DNA from 2 places in the Rhodobacter sp. 24-YEA-8 genome. Region 2 is predicted to be linked to the other one. Evidence: riboswitches for the same ligand, from Rfam matches in the RefSeq annotation. Region 2 holds a riboswitch; the other holds the start of a gene.
What was found. Region 2 has a riboswitch for thiamine pyrophosphate ahead of thiD (bifunctional hydroxymethylpyrimidine kinase/phosphomethylpyrimidine kinase). Riboswitches for the same ligand answer to the same signal wherever they lie in the genome.
Positions count from the first base shown of each region.

Region 1 (8,405 bases), 1.9 Mb from region 2:
CCAGAACCGAGCGCAGCGAGGCCCCCCAGAGGCTGGGCGGCAGTTCCGCCAGCCCCGGCAGCCCGCGAAGGATCAGCGCGAGAAGTGGCAGAAGGAGGAAAGCCGCCGCCAGCAAAAGCCAGACCGCATCTGCAAGGCGCCGCCAGCCCGGTGGGGCCAGCAGCGGCAGCGCCCGGTCAAGGCCCGCGCCGAAACCTGGCGCGGATGCAAGCCGCCAGGCCAGCAGGGCGGCCAGCGCGCCGATTCCGGTCTGGATCAGCGACAATCCCGCCGCATGGCCAAGATCGAATTCGAACCGGATCGCCTGGTAGATCGCCAGCTCGAGCGTGGTTGCCCGCGGGCCACCGCCCAGCGTCAGCGCCACGGCGAAAGAGGTCAGGCAGATCGCAAAAACGGTCGCCAGCGCACCGGGCAGCACCGAGATCAGCATCGGGCGCTCGATATGTCGCGCGATGTCGCGCGGGCCAAAGCCCAGCGAGGCCGCCAGTCGGAAGCGCTCGGATGGCACGGAAAGCCAGGACTGAAGGATCATCCGCACCGCCAGCGGCAGGTTCAGGAAGACATGCGCGATGACCACGCCATGCAACCCGTAAATGCTGAACCCGGGCAGGCCGAGCGCGGCAAGTCCGCTATTGACCCAGCCCGAGCGGCCAAAAACCGTGATCAGACCGATCACCGCGACGATCACCGGCAGAAGGAACGGCGCCCCCATCAGGGTGATCAGAAGGCCCCGCAAGGGAAAGCGCCGCCGCGCCAGTGCGCGGGCCACCGGCACCGCCAGCGCGACCGAGATCAGCGCTGAAAGCCCGGCCTGCAACAGGGTAAAACGCAGCGCCGCAAGGTCGGGCATGCTGAGCCGCAGGCCGCCCGCCCTGAAGGCCACCGCCGCCAGAGGCGCGGTGACCAGGAGCGCGGCGGTAAGGATTACTGCCCGAGCGAGGATTGCCATTCCGCCAGCGCGGGGCTCCGCGCCTCCAGCGCCTCATCGGCCGTCAGCAGCAGCGATTTCGCCGGACGATGGGTCTCGAACCCTTCGGGCAGCGCGATCTCGGTCGCAGGATACATCCAGTTTGTCTCGGGGATCACCGACTGGAAGGCCGGCGACTGGGTGAAGGCGATGAAATCCTTTGCAAGTTCCGGCTGTTTCGATGCGGCGAGAATGCCCGCAACCTCGATCTGCAGATAATGGCCCTCGGCAAATTCGGCCCAGTCCTTGCTGTCATCTTTTTCGGCCAGACGGTGATAGGCGGGCGATGTGGTATAGGAGAGAACCATATCTGCCTCGCCCTCGAGGAAGAGGCCGTAAGCCTCGGACCAGCCGGGTGTCACGGTCAGGATATTGTCGGAAAGGCCGGCCCAGATCTCGGGAGCGCGGTCACCATATGCTGCCTTGACCCACATCAGCAGGCCAAGGCCCGGGGTAGAGGAGCGCGGATCCTGGATCACGATCTTCAGATCGCTGTCGCCAAGGGCGCGAAAGTCCTCAGGCGGCATCGCGGTTTTCGTGCGGTCATAGACAAAGGCGAACCAGCCCCAGTCCCAGGGCAGGAAAAGATCATCCTCAAACGCGACCGGCAGGCCGCTCGGGGCCGTCTCTCCATGCGGGGCGAAAAGTCCGGTCGCGCGCGCCTGGGCGGTCAGGTTGTTGTCAAGACCAAGGACCACATCCGCCTCGGTGGCGGCGCCCTCAAGCTGGAGGCGGGCCAGCAGGGCCGCACCGTCGCCGCCGGTGATAAAGCGCAGATCGCAGCCGCAGACTTCTTCAAACGCTTTTTCCACCGCCGGGCCGGGGCCCCATTCGGTAGTGAAACTGTCATAGGTCATGACGGTGAGCACGGGCGTCTCGGCCGCTGCTGCCAGGGGCAGGGAAGCGAGACATGCCGCAAGGAAGGGGCGCATCGGGCGCATGGAGGTCCTCCTGTTGCGACGGGGGCGATGCGCAAGGGGGGATCCGATGCACCTTCCCTCCGCCGGTATGAGCCGGTTCAGGTTCAACGGGTCCGCATGACGCATCTCAGCCCGTGACGGGCACCCCGAGGTAGGGTGGAGCATAGGGGATTGCCGGTGCGGCGCAAGGGGTGGCGGGGGCGGGGGGCCAGCCCCCCGGAGGCGCAAAAGCGCCTCTCCCCCCGGGATATTTAAGGACAGATGAAAGGGGCGGGGTGAGCGCCCCTTTCAGAGGTCAGTGGCGGGCAGGGTGGTCGTCGCCCGGCTCGCCCGGGAGGGTGACATGAGCGGGCTGGCCGCGGGTCTTCCACAGCGAGACGATCACGCCGGTGGCGAGGATCGCGAAGGTGACGCCGAGCGAGACCGAGGCCGGGAATTTCTCGAGATCGAGGAGATCCGCGACAAAGACCTTGGAGCCGATGAAGATCAGAAGGATCGCCAGCGCATATTTCAGATAGGCGAAGCGGTGCAGGATGGCGGCGAGGGCGAAGTAGAGGGCGCGCAGCCCGAGGATCGCGAAGATATTCGAGGTGAAGACGATATAGGGGTCAGAGGTGATCGCGAAGACCGCCGGGACCGAATCGACCGCGAAGACCACATCGGCGATTTCCACCATGATCAGCGCCAGCAGGAGCGGCGTGGCAAAGAGTTTCAGCTTGCCGGTTTTCGGGTCGGGTTGGCGCACGGTAAAGGCATGACCGTGGAGCTGATCGGTGACGTTGAGGCGGCGGCGCAGGAATTTCAGCAGCGGGTTATTGGCAATATCCGGGTCGTGGTCATCTTTGGCCAGCAGCATTCTGAAGCCGGTGAAGATCAGGAAAGCCGCAAAGATATAGAGCACCCAGTGGTAGTTCTGCACCAGAGCCGCACCAAACCCGATCATCAGCCCGCGCAGCACGATCACGCCGAGGATGCCCCAGAACAGCGCCCGGTGCTGGTATTTGCGGGGGATCGCGAAGAAGCCGAAGATCATCGCGATGACGAAAACATTGTCCATCGCCAGCGATTTCTCGACGACAAAGGCGGTGAGGTAGAGGCCTGCGGCCTCGGGCCCGATCTGCCACCAGACGAAGCCCGCGAAAAGGACGCCGAGTGTGACGTAAAAGGCCGAGAGTTTCAGGCTTTTCGCGACGCCGATTTCCGCGTCGCCCTTGTTCAGGATGCCAAGGTCGAGAACCAGCAGCACGAAGACGATTGCGAGGAAGGTGAGCCAGAGCCAGAGCGGCTTGCCCAGAAATAGTGTCAGCAGGATCTCCATCCGACTGTAGCCCTTTACACAAGGCGCCGGAAGGAATGACCGTCATCTGAGCCGTGGAAACGGATCGGGAAAAAGCCGGGCAATCCATCGGGCGCGTTTTCCCGATGCGGTCCGACATCACGCCAGGCGTTTCCCGAAAGAAACTGGCCCTGAGCGCCAGAGGGGCCCGGCCCGCAGTCGTGAAATGGGGGCAGGCGATGCGATTTCAACCCCGTGCTTCACTTTTTTGTGGAATGAGGTTGTAACCTGCGACGGCCGGGCGCTATGCCGCCTGTGTCAGCCCGCCCTGTCAGCACGGAGCACCGTCATGAGCCTTAACACCTTCGGCCATCTCTTCCGCGTCACCACCTGGGGCGAGAGCCACGGCCCGGCGCTTGGCTGCACGGTGGATGGCTGTCCTCCGGGCGTGCGGCTGACCGAGGGTGATATCCAGCCCTGGCTGGATCTGCGGAAGCCCGGCACGTCGAAATTCACCACGCAGCGGCGTGAGGCCGATGAGGTGAAGATCCTTTCGGGGGTGTTCGAGGGGGTGACGACCGGAACGCCGATCCAGCTGATGATCGAAAATACCGACCAGCGCAGCAAGGATTATGGCGAGATTGCTCAAGCTTTCCGCCCCGGTCACGCCGATGTCGCCTATCACCTGAAATACGGGCTGCGCGACTATCGTGGCGGCGGGCGGTCTTCGGCCCGCGAAACGGCGGCCAGGGTCGCGGCGGGGGGGGTTGCACGCGCGGTGCTCGACATGATCGCGCCCGGGGTGACGATTACTGGCTATATGGTGCAGATGGGAGAACACAAGATCGACCGGCTGCGGTTTGATGCGGGCCAGATCCGCGAGAACCCGTTCTTCTGCCCCGATATCGTCGCGGCGCAGGACTGGGCGGTCTATCTTGATGATCTGCGCAGGTCGCATAATTCGGTGGGCGCGGTGATCGAGGTGGTGGCCGAGGGCGTGCCTCCGGGCCTTGGCGCGCCGCTTTACGGCAAGCTGGATTCTGACCTGGCCAGCGCGATGATGTCGATCAATGCGGTCAAAGGCGTCGAGATCGGCGATGGCATGGCCTCGGCCGCGCTGACCGGGGTCGAGAACGCCGATGAGATGCGGATGGGCCAGGACGGGGTCGAGTTCCTGTCGAACCATGCGGGCGGGATCCTTGGCGGCATTTCCACCGGTCAGCCGGTTGTGTGCCGGTTCGCGGTCAAGCCGACCTCGTCGATCCTGACGCCGCGCCGCACCGTGAACCAGTTCGGCCAGGAGGTCGATCTTGTGACCAAGGGGCGCCATGACCCATGCGTTGGTATCCGCGCGGTGCCGGTTGGTGAGGCGATGATGGCCTGCGTGATCCTTGATCACATTCTGCTGGATCGCGGACAGACCGCCGGGCGGCGCGGCCAGATCGGCTGAGGCTTGCGCCTGACCGGGCAAAAGCCGACAGTTGCGCCATGATGTCCTTGGATCTTTTCCTGCCCGATGAAGAGGCGGCCCGCCTGTTCGGAGCGCGCTTCGGGCTGTGCCTGCGGCCCGGGATGACGGTGCTGTTTGAGGGCCCGGTCGGCGCCGGGAAATCGCATCTCGCCCGGGCGGCGATCCGCGCCATGGCGGGGGCTGAAATCGACGTGCCTTCGCCCAGTTTCACCCTGGTGCAAAGCTATGAGACCGAAGCCGGCGAGGTCTGGCATGCCGATCTTTACCGGCTGAGCCATATTGGCGAGATCGAGGAACTGGGCCTCGCCGAAGCCATCGGGCGCGATATCCTTCTGATCGAATGGCCCGACAGGCTGGGGCTCTATGCGCCTGCCGATGCGATCCGCGTCACCCTGTCTTATGAGGGTGAGGGCCGGCGGCTTGGGCTGACCGGGCCGGAGGGTTTTCTCGCCTGCCTTGCGGGTAAGCCATGAGAGAGGCTGAAAAGACAGAGTTCCTGGCCAGGGCGGGCTGGGATGCGGCCCGGCGCAGCCATCTTGCGGGGGATGCCTCGGCCAGGTCATATGAGCGACTGGTGATGGGCGATCGCGGTGCGGTTCTGATGGATGCGCCGCCCGGCTGTGGCGATGATATCGGTGATTTCCACCGGATCGGGGCGCATCTGGCGGGGCTTGGCCTCTCGCCTCCGGTGACCCTGGCAATGGATGAGGCGCTCGGCCTCATGCTGATCGAGGATCTGGGCGACGGCGTTTATGCGCGGCTGCTTGAGGCGGGTGCCGCGCCGGAAATGCCCCTCTACACGGCGGCGGTGGATGTGCTGATCCGCCTGCAGGGTGCCGCGCCCCCCGCCTCCCTGCCGGATCTCAGCGCAGCAGACTGGGCGGCATCAGCCGCACTGGCGCCGGAGTTTTACGCCTTTGCCGCCCTCGGCACCCGCCCTGACGCGGCGCCGTTCCTCAAGGCGCTTGAGGCTGCGATCCGCGCCCATGCCGACGGGCCTCGCGTGCTGATCCTGCGCGATTATCATGCAGAGAACCTGCTCTGGCTGCCTGACCGCCAGGGCGCGGCGCGGGTCGGGATGCTGGATTTCCAGCTCGGCCAGCTTGGCCAGCCGGAATATGACCTGGTGTCTTTGTTGCAGGATGCGCGCCGCGACGTCTCGCCCGGGGTCGAGGCCGCGATGATTGCGCATTTCGCGCAAGAGACCGGGCGGGGCGATATCACGGCGGCCTATGCGGTGCTGGGGGCGCTCCGGGCGCTCCGGATCATCGGGATTTTCGCACGGCTGACCATGGTGGCGGGCAAGGACCGCTATCTTGCGTTTCTGCCCCGGGTCTGGGGCCAGCTGATGCGCAATCTCGCCCATCCGGCGCTGAAGGATCTGCGCGGCGAAGTTCTGAACATCCTGCCAGACCCCACCCCCGCCATCATCGAGAGGATCAGGTCATGCAGCCAACCTTCCCCCTGATGGTCTTTGCCGCGGGTTTCGGAACCCGCATGCGCGAACTGACCCTGAACCGCCCGAAACCCCTGATCGGGGTCGCCGGGCGCAGCCTGCTCGACCGCGCGCTGGATCTGGGGGCCGGGGCAGGCTGTGACCCGATGGTGGTCAATACGCATTACCTGTCGCAGCAGATCGCGGATCACCTGAGGGGCCGCCCCGTCCGCATCAGTCATGAGCCCGAGATCCTCGAGACCGGTGGCGGGCTGAAGGCGGCCCTGCCGGCACTTGGCCATGGCGCGGTGATGACGCTGAACCCGGATGTGGTCTGGACGGGGGGCAACCCGCTCAGCGCGCTGGCGCAGGCCTGGGATCCGGTGAAGATGGATGCGCTCTTGCTGGTCAGACCGCGCGACGGTCTGCCGGGCCGCAAAGGCGGCGCGGATTTCACGCTGGGCGGGGATGGCTGCCTGTCCCGGATGCGCCGCGACAGTGAAACGGGCGAGGATCTGGACCCGAATGGCATGGTCTATCTCGGCGCGCAGATCCTGGGCACGGACTGGCTGTCTCGCCATCCGGAGCGGGTGTTTTCGCTGAACCTTGCCTGGGATGAAATGATCCGGAATGGCCGCGCCTGTGGTCTGGTCTGGGAGGGCGGCTGGTGCGATGTCGGCAGCCCCGAGGGCCTCGCCGAGGCTGAGGCTTTGCTGGCACAATGATGTTCCCTGAACCAGGACCCCGGTTGTTTGGCCTGCCCCCGGGCGTGGATTTTCCCGCAAGGCTGGCGGCAGGTCTGCGCGCGCGGCTTGCGGGCCAGCCGCCCGAAGCCATGGCGCGGGTGACGATCTATCTCAACAGCCAGCGGATGCGCCGCCGGCTGCGCGAGACGCTGCTGGCCCAGGGGGCCGGGTTTCTGCCACGGCTGAAACTTGTGTCAGAGCCGGGGAGTGACCCGCTTCTGACCGGCCAGGTGGAGGCCGCCTCGCCTTTGGGGCGACGGCTGGAACTGGCGGTGCTGATCGACCGGCTTCTGGCGGCAGAGCCCGACCTCGCGCCGCGTCACGCGCTTTACGACCTTGCCGACAGCCTCGCAGGGCTGATGGATGAGATGCGGGCGGAAGAGGTCGATCCGGGCGCGCTCGACCTCCTCGATATCGAGGGACATGCCGCGCATTGGTCGCGCACCCGCCGTTTCGTCTCGCTGATCGCGCAGTTCTTCACCGAAGGCGCCGCGCCCGACAGCGAGGCGCGGCTGCGGCTGGCACTTCTGGCGCAGATCAGCGCCTGGGAGGCGGCACCAACCCCCGATCCGGTGATTGTCGCCGGATCGACCGGGTCGCGCGGGACTTCGGCTTTGCTGATGCAGGCGGTGGCGCGGCTGCCGCAGGGCGCGATTCTGGTGCCTGGCTATGATTTCGACCAGCCGGATGCGGTCTGGGCCAGCCTTGATGACGGGACCGGCCAGGAAGATCACCCGCAATATCGTTATCACCGGCTGATGCAGTTGCTGGGCCTTGGCCCGGATGGCGTGCGGCGCTGGGACAGCCAGGGCAGCACAGATTCCGGGCGAAACCGGCTGATTTCGCTGGCGCTTCGCCCGGCGCCGGTCACCGATCAATGGATCGCGCAGGGACCGGATCTGGGTGATTTGCAGGCTGCAACCGCGCGCATGACCCTGATCGAGGCCACGAGCCCGCGTGACGAGGCCCAGGCGATTGCCCTTTGTCTGCGCGAGGCGGTGGCGGCGGGAAAGCGCGCGGCGCTTCTGACCCCTGACCGTTACCTCTCTCGGCGGGTGACGGCGGCGCTGGACCGCTGGCGGCTGGTGCCGGACGATTCCGCAGGTTCGCCTCTGATCCACAGCCCGGCAGGGCGTATGCTGCGGCTGGTCGCGCGCGGCATGGGCAGGCGGCTGATGGCGGACGAGGTGCTGACACTCCTCAAGCACCCGCTGTGTTTCTCGACCGAACAGCGCGGTCCGCATCTGCGGCTGGTGCATGAACTGGAACTGCGGCTGCGCGCCCGTGGCCCGGCCTATCCCGATCTTGCGGCGTTGCAGGCCTGGGCGGCAGAACAGCGCGACCCTTTCGCGGCCCCCTGGGCCGATTGGCTTGGGGCGGTGCTGGCAGAGCTGGAGGCCTGCGCCCCGGCGCCGCTCCCCGATCTTATCTCCCGCCACCGGGCGCTGGCCGAGGCTTTCGCGCGCGGCACCGATGCGGGCACCGGGCGGCTCTGGCAGGATGCGGCGGGCGAAGCGGCGCTGCGGGTGATCGAAGACCTCGCCGCCGAGGCGCCCGGCGCGCTGCATCTCGGCCTCGGCGATTATGCCG
Region 1 covers NZ_FNSK01000001.1:2,793,560-2,801,964, reverse strand. Annotated here, with positions in the region: gene BLW25_RS13605 (thiamine/thiamine pyrophosphate ABC transporter permease ThiP) at 1-949, opposite strand, end outside; gene thiB (thiamine ABC transporter substrate binding subunit) at 925-1,899, opposite strand; TPP riboswitch at 1,946-2,046, opposite strand; gene BLW25_RS13595 (TerC family protein) at 2,183-3,205, opposite strand; gene aroC (chorismate synthase) at 3,513-4,613, shown strand; gene tsaE (tRNA (adenosine(37)-N6)-threonylcarbamoyltransferase complex ATPase subunit type 1 TsaE) at 4,655-5,107, shown strand; gene BLW25_RS13580 (aminoglycoside phosphotransferase family protein) at 5,104-6,102, shown strand; gene BLW25_RS13575 (nucleotidyltransferase family protein) at 6,081-6,794, shown strand; gene addB (double-strand break repair protein AddB) at 6,818-8,405, shown strand, end outside.
Region 1: linked by a shared signal. The riboswitch ahead of thiB (thiamine ABC transporter substrate binding subunit) and the one ahead of thiD (bifunctional hydroxymethylpyrimidine kinase/phosphomethylpyrimidine kinase) in region 2 are both predicted to bind thiamine pyrophosphate.

Region 2 (8,405 bases):
TTCGGGGTAGAAACAGCGCCCGTTGCCACCGGCAAGCCGCATCTGTGTCATTTCAAAATTGCGAAACGCCCCGATCACCGCGTCGACCTGACCGGTCAGGAGCGACGGCGTCAGCGACCAGTTCACATTGACCATTTCGACATCCCCCGCCGTCAGCCCGGCGCTGGCCAGCATCCCCGACAGCAGCGCGGATTCGACGCCCGAAACCGAATAGCCGATTCGCTTTCCCCTGAGATCGCCAAGGCTCTGCACCGGCCCGTCTGCCGCCACCATCAGGCAATTGAGCGGGGTCGCGACCAGGGTGCCGACACGGACCAGCGGCAGCCCTTCATGAACCTGGAGATGCAGCTGCGGCTGATAGGAGACCGCCAGATCGGCCTGGCCCGCCGCGACCAGTTTCGGAGGCTCCGTCGGGTCGGCAGGCGCGATGATCTCAACCTCAAGCCCCTGCTCTTTGAAAAAGCCCTTTTCCCGGGCGATGATCACCGGGCCATGGTCGGGGTTCACATACCAGTCAAGGATCAGGGTCATACGGTCGTCTGCCCGGGCGGGTCCGGTCAGCGCGATACCGGCCAGCAGGGCCAGGGCGAAACGGGTCATATCTCGGTCTCCGTCAGGGGCGGATCGGCGATCAGCACGATCTCATTGGGAAAAATCGGATGGAGTTGCGTCGCCGCGCGCCAGGCCCTGAGGCCGGAGCGGCAGGCGAGAACGATGCGCTCATGTGGCGCGGGCGTGGCCCCCGTGATCTGGTCAGGCGCGATGCGATGGGCCGCGGGGGTGACCGCGAGCGGCGCCTCGGCGCGGTCGCGCAGCTCGATCACGTAATCGCCGGGGCGGATCGCAGCCCTGGCGATGAAAGGGAAAGCCGTCTCCGGCTCGGGCGCGGTGTCAAAGCGAAAGCTGCTGAAGCGCCAGCCCGCCATGTCAAAGCGGATCAGCTGGCCAAGCGGCGATGGCATGATCCCCGCCAGATGCGCCAGCGCCATCTGCGCCATGACGGTGCCCAGCATCCCTACCACCGGGCCCAGCACACCGGCGCTGGCGCAGGTCGCAAGGGTTTCCGGCAGGTCGGGGAACACCGCCCTGAGCGAAGGCGCGCCCCCGCAAAACCCGCCGACATAGCCCGAAAGCCCCAGCGCCGAAGCCGAGATCAGCGGCTTCCGGGCGCGGTGGCACAGGTCAGACAGCAGATAGCTTGCCGCGAAACTATCGGCGCAATCGAGGATGAGATCGGCCGCCGCCACCAGGTCGGGTGCAGTTGCAGGATCGCAATGCGCCACAAGCGCCGTCACCTGACAGTCAGGGTTCAGGAGCCGCAGCGCAGTTGCCGCAAGTGCAGCCTTCGGCGCGCCGATACCACCCGCATAAAGCGGCTGTCGGTGAAGGTTGCTTTCCTCGGCCCGGTCCGGGTCGATCACGGTGATACGCCCGATACCGGCACCGGCCAGATATTGCAGCACCGGCACGCCCAGCCCCCCGGCCCCCACGACCAGCAGATGCGCCGCGGCGAAAGCCGCCTGCCCCCCGGCCCCGATCCCGGGCAGCAGGGTCTGGCGCGCATAGCGGCTCATCCCGTCACCCCGAGCCAGTGCCGCACCTGTGCCTCGGGGTCGGGGTTCAGTGTGATATCGGTCACCACTGAAACCAGATCCGCCCCGGCGGCAAAGGCCTCTGCCGCGCGCGCGGGGGTCAGACCGCCGATCGCCACCAGCGGGATATCCCCGATCCGGGCCTTCCAGTCGGCAAGCTTTTCCACCCCCTGCTGATGCCATTTCATCTGTTTCAGGATCGTCGGCCAGACCGGCCCCAGGGCGATGTAATCCGGGCCCAGCGCCAGCGCGCGCGCCAGTTCTTCTTCGTCATGGGTCGATATACCGAGCCGCAGCCCGGCCCGCCGGATCGCTACCAGATCGGCGGCATCAAGATCCTCCTGTCCGAGATGGATCCAGTCACAGCCTTCTTCAATTGCAAGCTGCCAGTGATCATTGACCACAAGGATGGCATCATGCGCGCGGCACAGGTCCAGCGCCTCGCGGATCTCACTGCGCGTCTCGTCAGCGCTGCGATCCTTGACACGCAGCTGCACCAGGCGGACCCCAAGCGGCAGCATCCGCGCCACCCAGGCAGCAGAATCGAAAATCGGATAGAAACGCGGCAGGGTCATGCGAGAAACGCCCTCCCCACCACGGGTGTCGAGGGCGCGGCCATATCGCGCGGTTCCATCGGCTGCGCGAGATAGGCCGCCCTGCCCGCCCGGATCGCCCCGGCCATGGCCCCGGCCATCCGCGCCGGATCACCGGCCTTGGCCACCGCCGTATTCAGAAGCACAGCATCAAAGCCCAGCTCCATCGCCCGCGCCGCATGGGAAGGCAGCCCGATCCCGGCATCGACCACCAGAACCTGATCGGGAAACTCTGCCCGCAGCACGCGCAGCCCATATTCGTTCATCAGCCCCCGCCCCGAGCCAATCGGCGCGCCCCAGGGCATCAGCACCTCACAACCGGCCTCGACCAGCCGCGCACAGACGCCAATATCCTCGGTCGTATAGGGAAAGACCTTGAACCCGTCGGCAATCAGGATGCGGGCGGCCTCTGCCAGTCCGAAGACATCGGGTTGCAGCGTATCGGTATGGCCGATCACCTCAAGCTTGATCCAGTCTGTCGCGAACAGCTCGCGCGCCATGTGGGCCGTGGTCACGGCCTCTTTCACCGTATGGCAGCCAGCGGTATTGGGCAGGATCTTCGCGCCCAGATCTGCCACAAGCGCGCGGAAGTCACCGCCATCTCGCTGTTCGCGGCGCAATGAGACGGTGGCGATCCCGGCCTCAGAGCTGCGAAACGCGTCTTCCAGGATCTTCGGCGAGGGATATTGTGCCGTGCCCAGCATCAGCGCGCTTTCAACAGCAGTTCCGTAGAATACCGGCATCTCAGCCCCCCTGCATGGCGGCGAGCACTTCGACACGGTCGCCCTCTTGTATTTCTGTTTCCAGCCGCGCGACTTTGGCGATGAAGACCTCATTCACCGCAGTCGCCACGGCTACGCCAAAGCCCTGTTCCTCAAGCAAAGCCGCCAGGGTGCGCGCCCCGGTCAGCCTTGCCTCTCCATTCACGAAAACTCTCATGTCCTCACCTCATCCATGAACTCGGGCTGTGCGCCGGTCTCGAGATGTTCCGCCACCATCCGCGCGCAGGCGGGCGAGAGGAGGAATCCGTGGCGGTAGAGACCATTGGCAAAGATTACATCGCCCCGCCGCCGGATCCGGGGCAGATTGTCGGGGAAAGCGGGGCGCGCATCGGCCCCGGTCGCGACCAGCTCGGCCTCGCCAAAACCGGGATGGATCGTCCAGGCCGCCGCCATCAGCTCCATCATCGACCGCAGCGTCACCTGGCCACGCCAGCCGCTTTCGATCATCGTGGCGCCCAGCATGAAATGCCCGTCGCCGCGCGGCACGATGTAAAGCGGGATGCGGGGATGCAGGAGGCGGACCGGGCGCGAAAGGCTCACGCCCTCGCAGCGGATCAACAGCATCTCACCGCGCACACCACGCAGGTCACTGAGACTGTCGCGCGCCGCGAGCCCCCGGCAGTCGATGGTCAGCGGCGCCTCTGACGGCTCGGGCGTCACCACGATCCCCCGGGCCGCGAGACGGCGGGCCAGTTCGCCAAGCGCCGCGCGCGGGGCCAGATGTGCTTCGGTTCTGAAGCAGAGCCCCTCGCGGAATCGGCCTTCCAGATCGGGTTCAAGCTGTGCGATCTCATCACCGCCAATGGTCTGATGTCCTTTGGTCAGCCGCGCAAAGCGCGCCAGATCGCCCCGGTCACGCGGATCGGCCAGAACCAGCGTCCCGGCCCCGGTGACCAGCCCGGTATGGGATTGCCACCAGGCGGCCGCGCCGGCCCCCAGCCGTTCGACCGGTTCCTCTGCCGATTCCGCCTCGCAATATGGCGCCAGCATACCGCCGGCCCACCAGGAACAGGCCTGCGGCCCGGGGCCTCCGGCAGGGTCCGAGATCGTGACCTCATGGCCGCGCGCCGTAAGTTCACTGGCCATCACAAGGCCCATGACACCGGCCCCGAGAATATGGACGCTGCTCATGATTGCGGCCAGAGCGCGTGGAAATGATGCACCGGCCCATGGCCGGATCCGACCTGCAGCGCATCCGCTGCCCGGATCGCCCCCTGGAGCCAGCGATGCGCCCGCGCCACCGCATCGGGGATTGTCATCCCCTGCGCCAGCCCTGCCGCAATCGCTGCGGCATAGCTGCACCCGGTGCCATGGGTATTTTTGGTCTGCTGGCGTTCTGCCGTGAAAACATGGGGTTCAGGGCCGATCAGCAGGTCGCGGCATTCTGCCCCCCCGGCATGACCGCCTTTCATCAACACCCAGGCCGGCCCAAGCGACAGGAGCGCGCGCCCCTGTATTTCCTGCACCCCATGGCTGCTGGCCTGGCTTTCGCCCAGAAGATCGGCCGCTTCGGGCAGGTTCGGGGTCAAAACCGTCGCAAGCGGCAAAAGCTCCTCGCGTAGCGCCGCGACTGCCTCGGCCGCGAGCAGCCGGTCGCCGGATTTCGCCACCATCACCGGATCAACCACCAGGGCCAGATTACGCCCCTTCAGCGCCGCCGCTACGGTCGAGACCAGTTCCGGATCGCCCAGCATCCCGATCTTCACCGCGCCCACGGCAAGATCATCGAACACCGCATCAAGCTGCGCCCGGACCATCTGCACCGGCAGGGCCATCACCGCTGTCACCGAGCGGGTGTTCTGCGCCGTGATCGCGGTGATCACGCTGGCCCCGTAAACGCGCATCGCCGCGAAACTTTTGAGATCGGCCTGGATCCCTGCGCCGCCGCCGGAATCAGACCCCGCTATGGTCAAAGCTATCGCCGTCATCATGCCCCCAATGACCGGCGAAAAGATTTGGGGAGACTGGCGTCCGGGCAAGCCGCAACGGGCCGCCAGAGACACGATCAGACCACCCGTTCCCTCCGCCGGTATGAACCGGATCAGGTTCGATGGGTTAGCCTTGCGGCCTCTCAGCCCCGGTTTCCCGGGACACCCCAACGAGTAAGTTGCCCAATCGTTAAGCGGAGCATTTTCGTTTGGCAACCGGCAAAATCCCGCTTTCAGCGCGAATGAGGCTGCTTACAGGGCCGCTGTCTGTTCCGCTTTGCGACATGTCGCAAACAGACAATCCCGGCCGCCGCACTGTGATCAATTCAGCCTCGCAAGGTGCCGCTGGCGACAGCGGAGAATTGGGAAGCCGGTGCGGTCCCGCAAGGGGTCAAAGCCGGCGCTGCCCCCGCAACGGTAGAGGCTGAGAGGCGCGACAAGGACCACTGGGCGGAGGAGCCCGGGAAGGTGTCGCGACCAGGGTTGAAAAGACCGCTCGCCAAGCCCGGAAACCAGCCTTGCACGAGATGTCGAGCCGCGGTGGGCGGCGAAGCGGCAACAGGCTCGCGGGTCCATCCCCGCGCGGGCCCTTCGCCGCCTGTTGTCCATCGCACGTCAAACCTGCCCGCGCAGCGCGCGCGGGCTAACGCGAAGGACAGCGAATGCTGAGCCAGTCCGAGACCCTTTCCCGCCTTCTGGCACGCCAGAGCGGCTATGCCTTAGAGCGCGATTTATATTGCGATCCCGGGGTGTTGGAGGCTGATCTTCAACATCTGTGGTATCGCGAATGGCTCTTTGCCATTCCGGGCTGCGAGCTGGAGAAACCCGGCGCCTTTGCCACGCTTCAGGTCGGCGCCTATCCGGTGGTGATCATCAAAGGCAAAGACAATCGCATCCGCGCTTTCCACAATGTCTGCCGCCATCGCGGTCAGCGGCTTTGCGCGAAGACCAATGGCTCGACGACGAACCTTGTCTGCCCCTATCACCAATGGACCTATGACCTCGAAGGCAAGCTCATTTTCGCCCGCGATATGGGCGAGGATTTCGACCCTTCGAAATTCGGGCTGAAGAAGGTGCACTGTGTCGATCTTGGCGGCATGGTCTTCATCTGTCTCGCCGATGTGCCCCCTTCCATTTCCGACCTCGCGCCGAAGCTGATGTCGTATCTGGCCCCCTCGGGGCTCGCGGATGCAAAGGTCGCTTTCAGCTCTACCATCGTCGAAAACGGCAACTGGAAGCTGGTGATCGAGAACAACCGCGAATGCTATCATTGCGGCGGCGCGCACCCGTCTTTGTGCCGGACCTATTCCGACAACCCGCGCATGACGGCAATGGAGGGACCCGATTCGGCCTCGCCCGACATCATCGAACACTGGAAACGCTGCGAGGCGGCCGGCCTGCCCTCGCGCTTCACCAACCATCCGCAGATGCAATGGCGGCTCGCCCGCATCCCGCTGCTCAACGGCGCCGAAAGCTATACGATGTCGACAAAGGCGGCGGTGGCGAAACGCATGGGCACCATGCCCTTCAACGATGCCGGCAGCCTTCTGTTCTTCCACTACCCGAACAGCTGGAACCATTTCCTTGGCGATCACGCCATCGTCTTCCGCATCCTGCCGATCAGCCCGACCGAGACGCAAGTGACCACCAACTGGCTGGTCCATAAGGATGCGGTCGAGGGCGTCGATTATGATCTCGAAACCCTGACCCGTGTCTGGCTCAACACCAATGACGAAGACCGCCAGGTGGTCGAAGAAAACCAGAAGGGCATTCTCTCGCCCGCCTATGAACCAGGGCCCTATTCCCCGATCCAGGAAGAAGGGGTGATGCAGTTCGTGGACTGGTATGCGGGCATCATGACGCAACGCCTTGGCCCTGTTTCCGGCACAGGCCCGGCACTGGCGGCGGAATAAATCATGGGAAGGCAACAGCTTAACTGGTCCGCGAAACCCTGGGATGATGCGGAGCATCTTGAATGCGCCATGGTCGTGCCCGAGACGCCGGATACTGCCACCTTCACCTTCCGCGCGCCCTCGGGCGCCTGGTTTGACTATCAGCCGGGCCAGTTCGTGACGCTCGACCTGCCGGTTGATCCGAAAAAGGGCGCGAAGGGCAATGTGCAGCGCACCTATACGATCTCGTCTTCGCCGTCGCGGCCGCTGTCGATCTCGGTCACGGTGAAAGCCCAGGCGACATCCATCGGCACGCGCTGGATGCTCGATCACCTGAAGCCGGGGATGAAGATCAAAGCTTACGGCCCGGCGGGGATTTTCAGCTCGCACCGGCATCCGGCAAAGAAATACCTCTTTATCTCGGCGGGATCAGGCATCACGCCGATGATGTCGATGACGACCTGGGCCTGGGATTCGGGCGAGATGCCCGACATCACCTTCGTCCATGCCGCGAAACGCCCGTCAGAGATCCTGCTGAAGAAACGGCTGGAAGGCTTTGCCGACCGCGTGCCGGGGCTGAAACTCCGGTTCACGGTTGAAGAGCCAGACCCGTTCCAGACCTGGTCCGGCTATCAGGGGCGCCTGTCGCAGATCATGCTGGGCCTGATGGCGCCGGATTATCTGGAGCGCGAGGTCTTCTGCTGCGGGCCGGAGCCCTTCATGCAGGCGGTGCGCGACATGCTGGTCTCGCTTGGCTTCGATATGGAACATTACCATCAGGAGAGCTTTGGCGCCCCGGTAAGTTCCGAAGCCGAGGCGCCGGTGATCGAAGATGTGATCCCGGATGCGGATGCCGGCGCGCAGATCACCTTTGCGGCGTCGAACGTCACCGCGCGCTGCTCCGAGACCGATACGGTGCTGGCCGTCGCGAAACGCTCGGGGCTCAATATCCCCTCGGGCTGCACCTTTGGCCTTTGCGGCACCTGCAAGGTGAAGAAAACCGCAGGTGATGTGCATATGGTCCATAATGGCGGCATCTCGGATGACGAGATTGCCGAGGGCTGGATCCTCGCCTGTTGCTCGAACCCGATGGGCAAGATCACGGTTGAGGTCTGAGAGCGGCGCGGCCTGACAGAAATCCTGACAGAAATGACGCATCGGCAGCCTTGCCGGTGCGTCTGAGACAGCTACTCTCCCCGCCGGGCACCGCGCGCAGATATGGGAGAACACCGATGACAAAACCGATCCTGATGGACAGAGCCGCGCTGAACGACTTTGTCACCCGCGATTTCGGCCAGGTGGCGGCGGATTTCACCGTCGATGCGGTGACAGATCAGGGCATAAGGCTGCGGCTGCAAGTGGCCGAACGCCATCTGCGCCCGGGCGGCACCGTATCCGGCCCCACGATGTTCGCCCTTGCCGATGTGGCAGTCTACCTTGCCATCCTGTCGAGGATCGGGCCGGTGGCGCTTGCGGTCACCACGGGATGTTCCATCGATTTCATGCGCAAGCCAGCCGCCGGGCGCGGGCTTTACTGCGATGTGCGGCTTTTGAAACTTGGCCGTGTGCTGGCGGTGGCCGATGCGCTGATCTTCTCGGACGGGGTCGAGGATCCGGT
Region 2 covers NZ_FNSK01000001.1:925,367-933,771, reverse strand. Annotated here, with positions in the region: gene BLW25_RS04690 (ABC transporter substrate-binding protein) at 1-600, opposite strand, end outside; gene BLW25_RS04685 (HesA/MoeB/ThiF family protein) at 597-1,574, opposite strand; gene BLW25_RS04680 (thiamine phosphate synthase) at 1,571-2,167, opposite strand; gene BLW25_RS04675 (thiazole synthase) at 2,164-2,928, opposite strand; gene thiS (sulfur carrier protein ThiS) at 2,930-3,124, opposite strand; gene BLW25_RS04665 (FAD-dependent oxidoreductase) at 3,121-4,098, opposite strand; gene thiD (bifunctional hydroxymethylpyrimidine kinase/phosphomethylpyrimidine kinase) at 4,095-4,895, opposite strand; TPP riboswitch at 4,969-5,075, opposite strand; cobalamin riboswitch at 5,216-5,431, shown strand; gene BLW25_RS04655 (aromatic ring-hydroxylating oxygenase subunit alpha) at 5,558-6,808, shown strand; gene BLW25_RS04650 (FAD-binding oxidoreductase) at 6,812-7,903, shown strand; gene BLW25_RS04645 (PaaI family thioesterase) at 8,020-8,405, shown strand, end outside.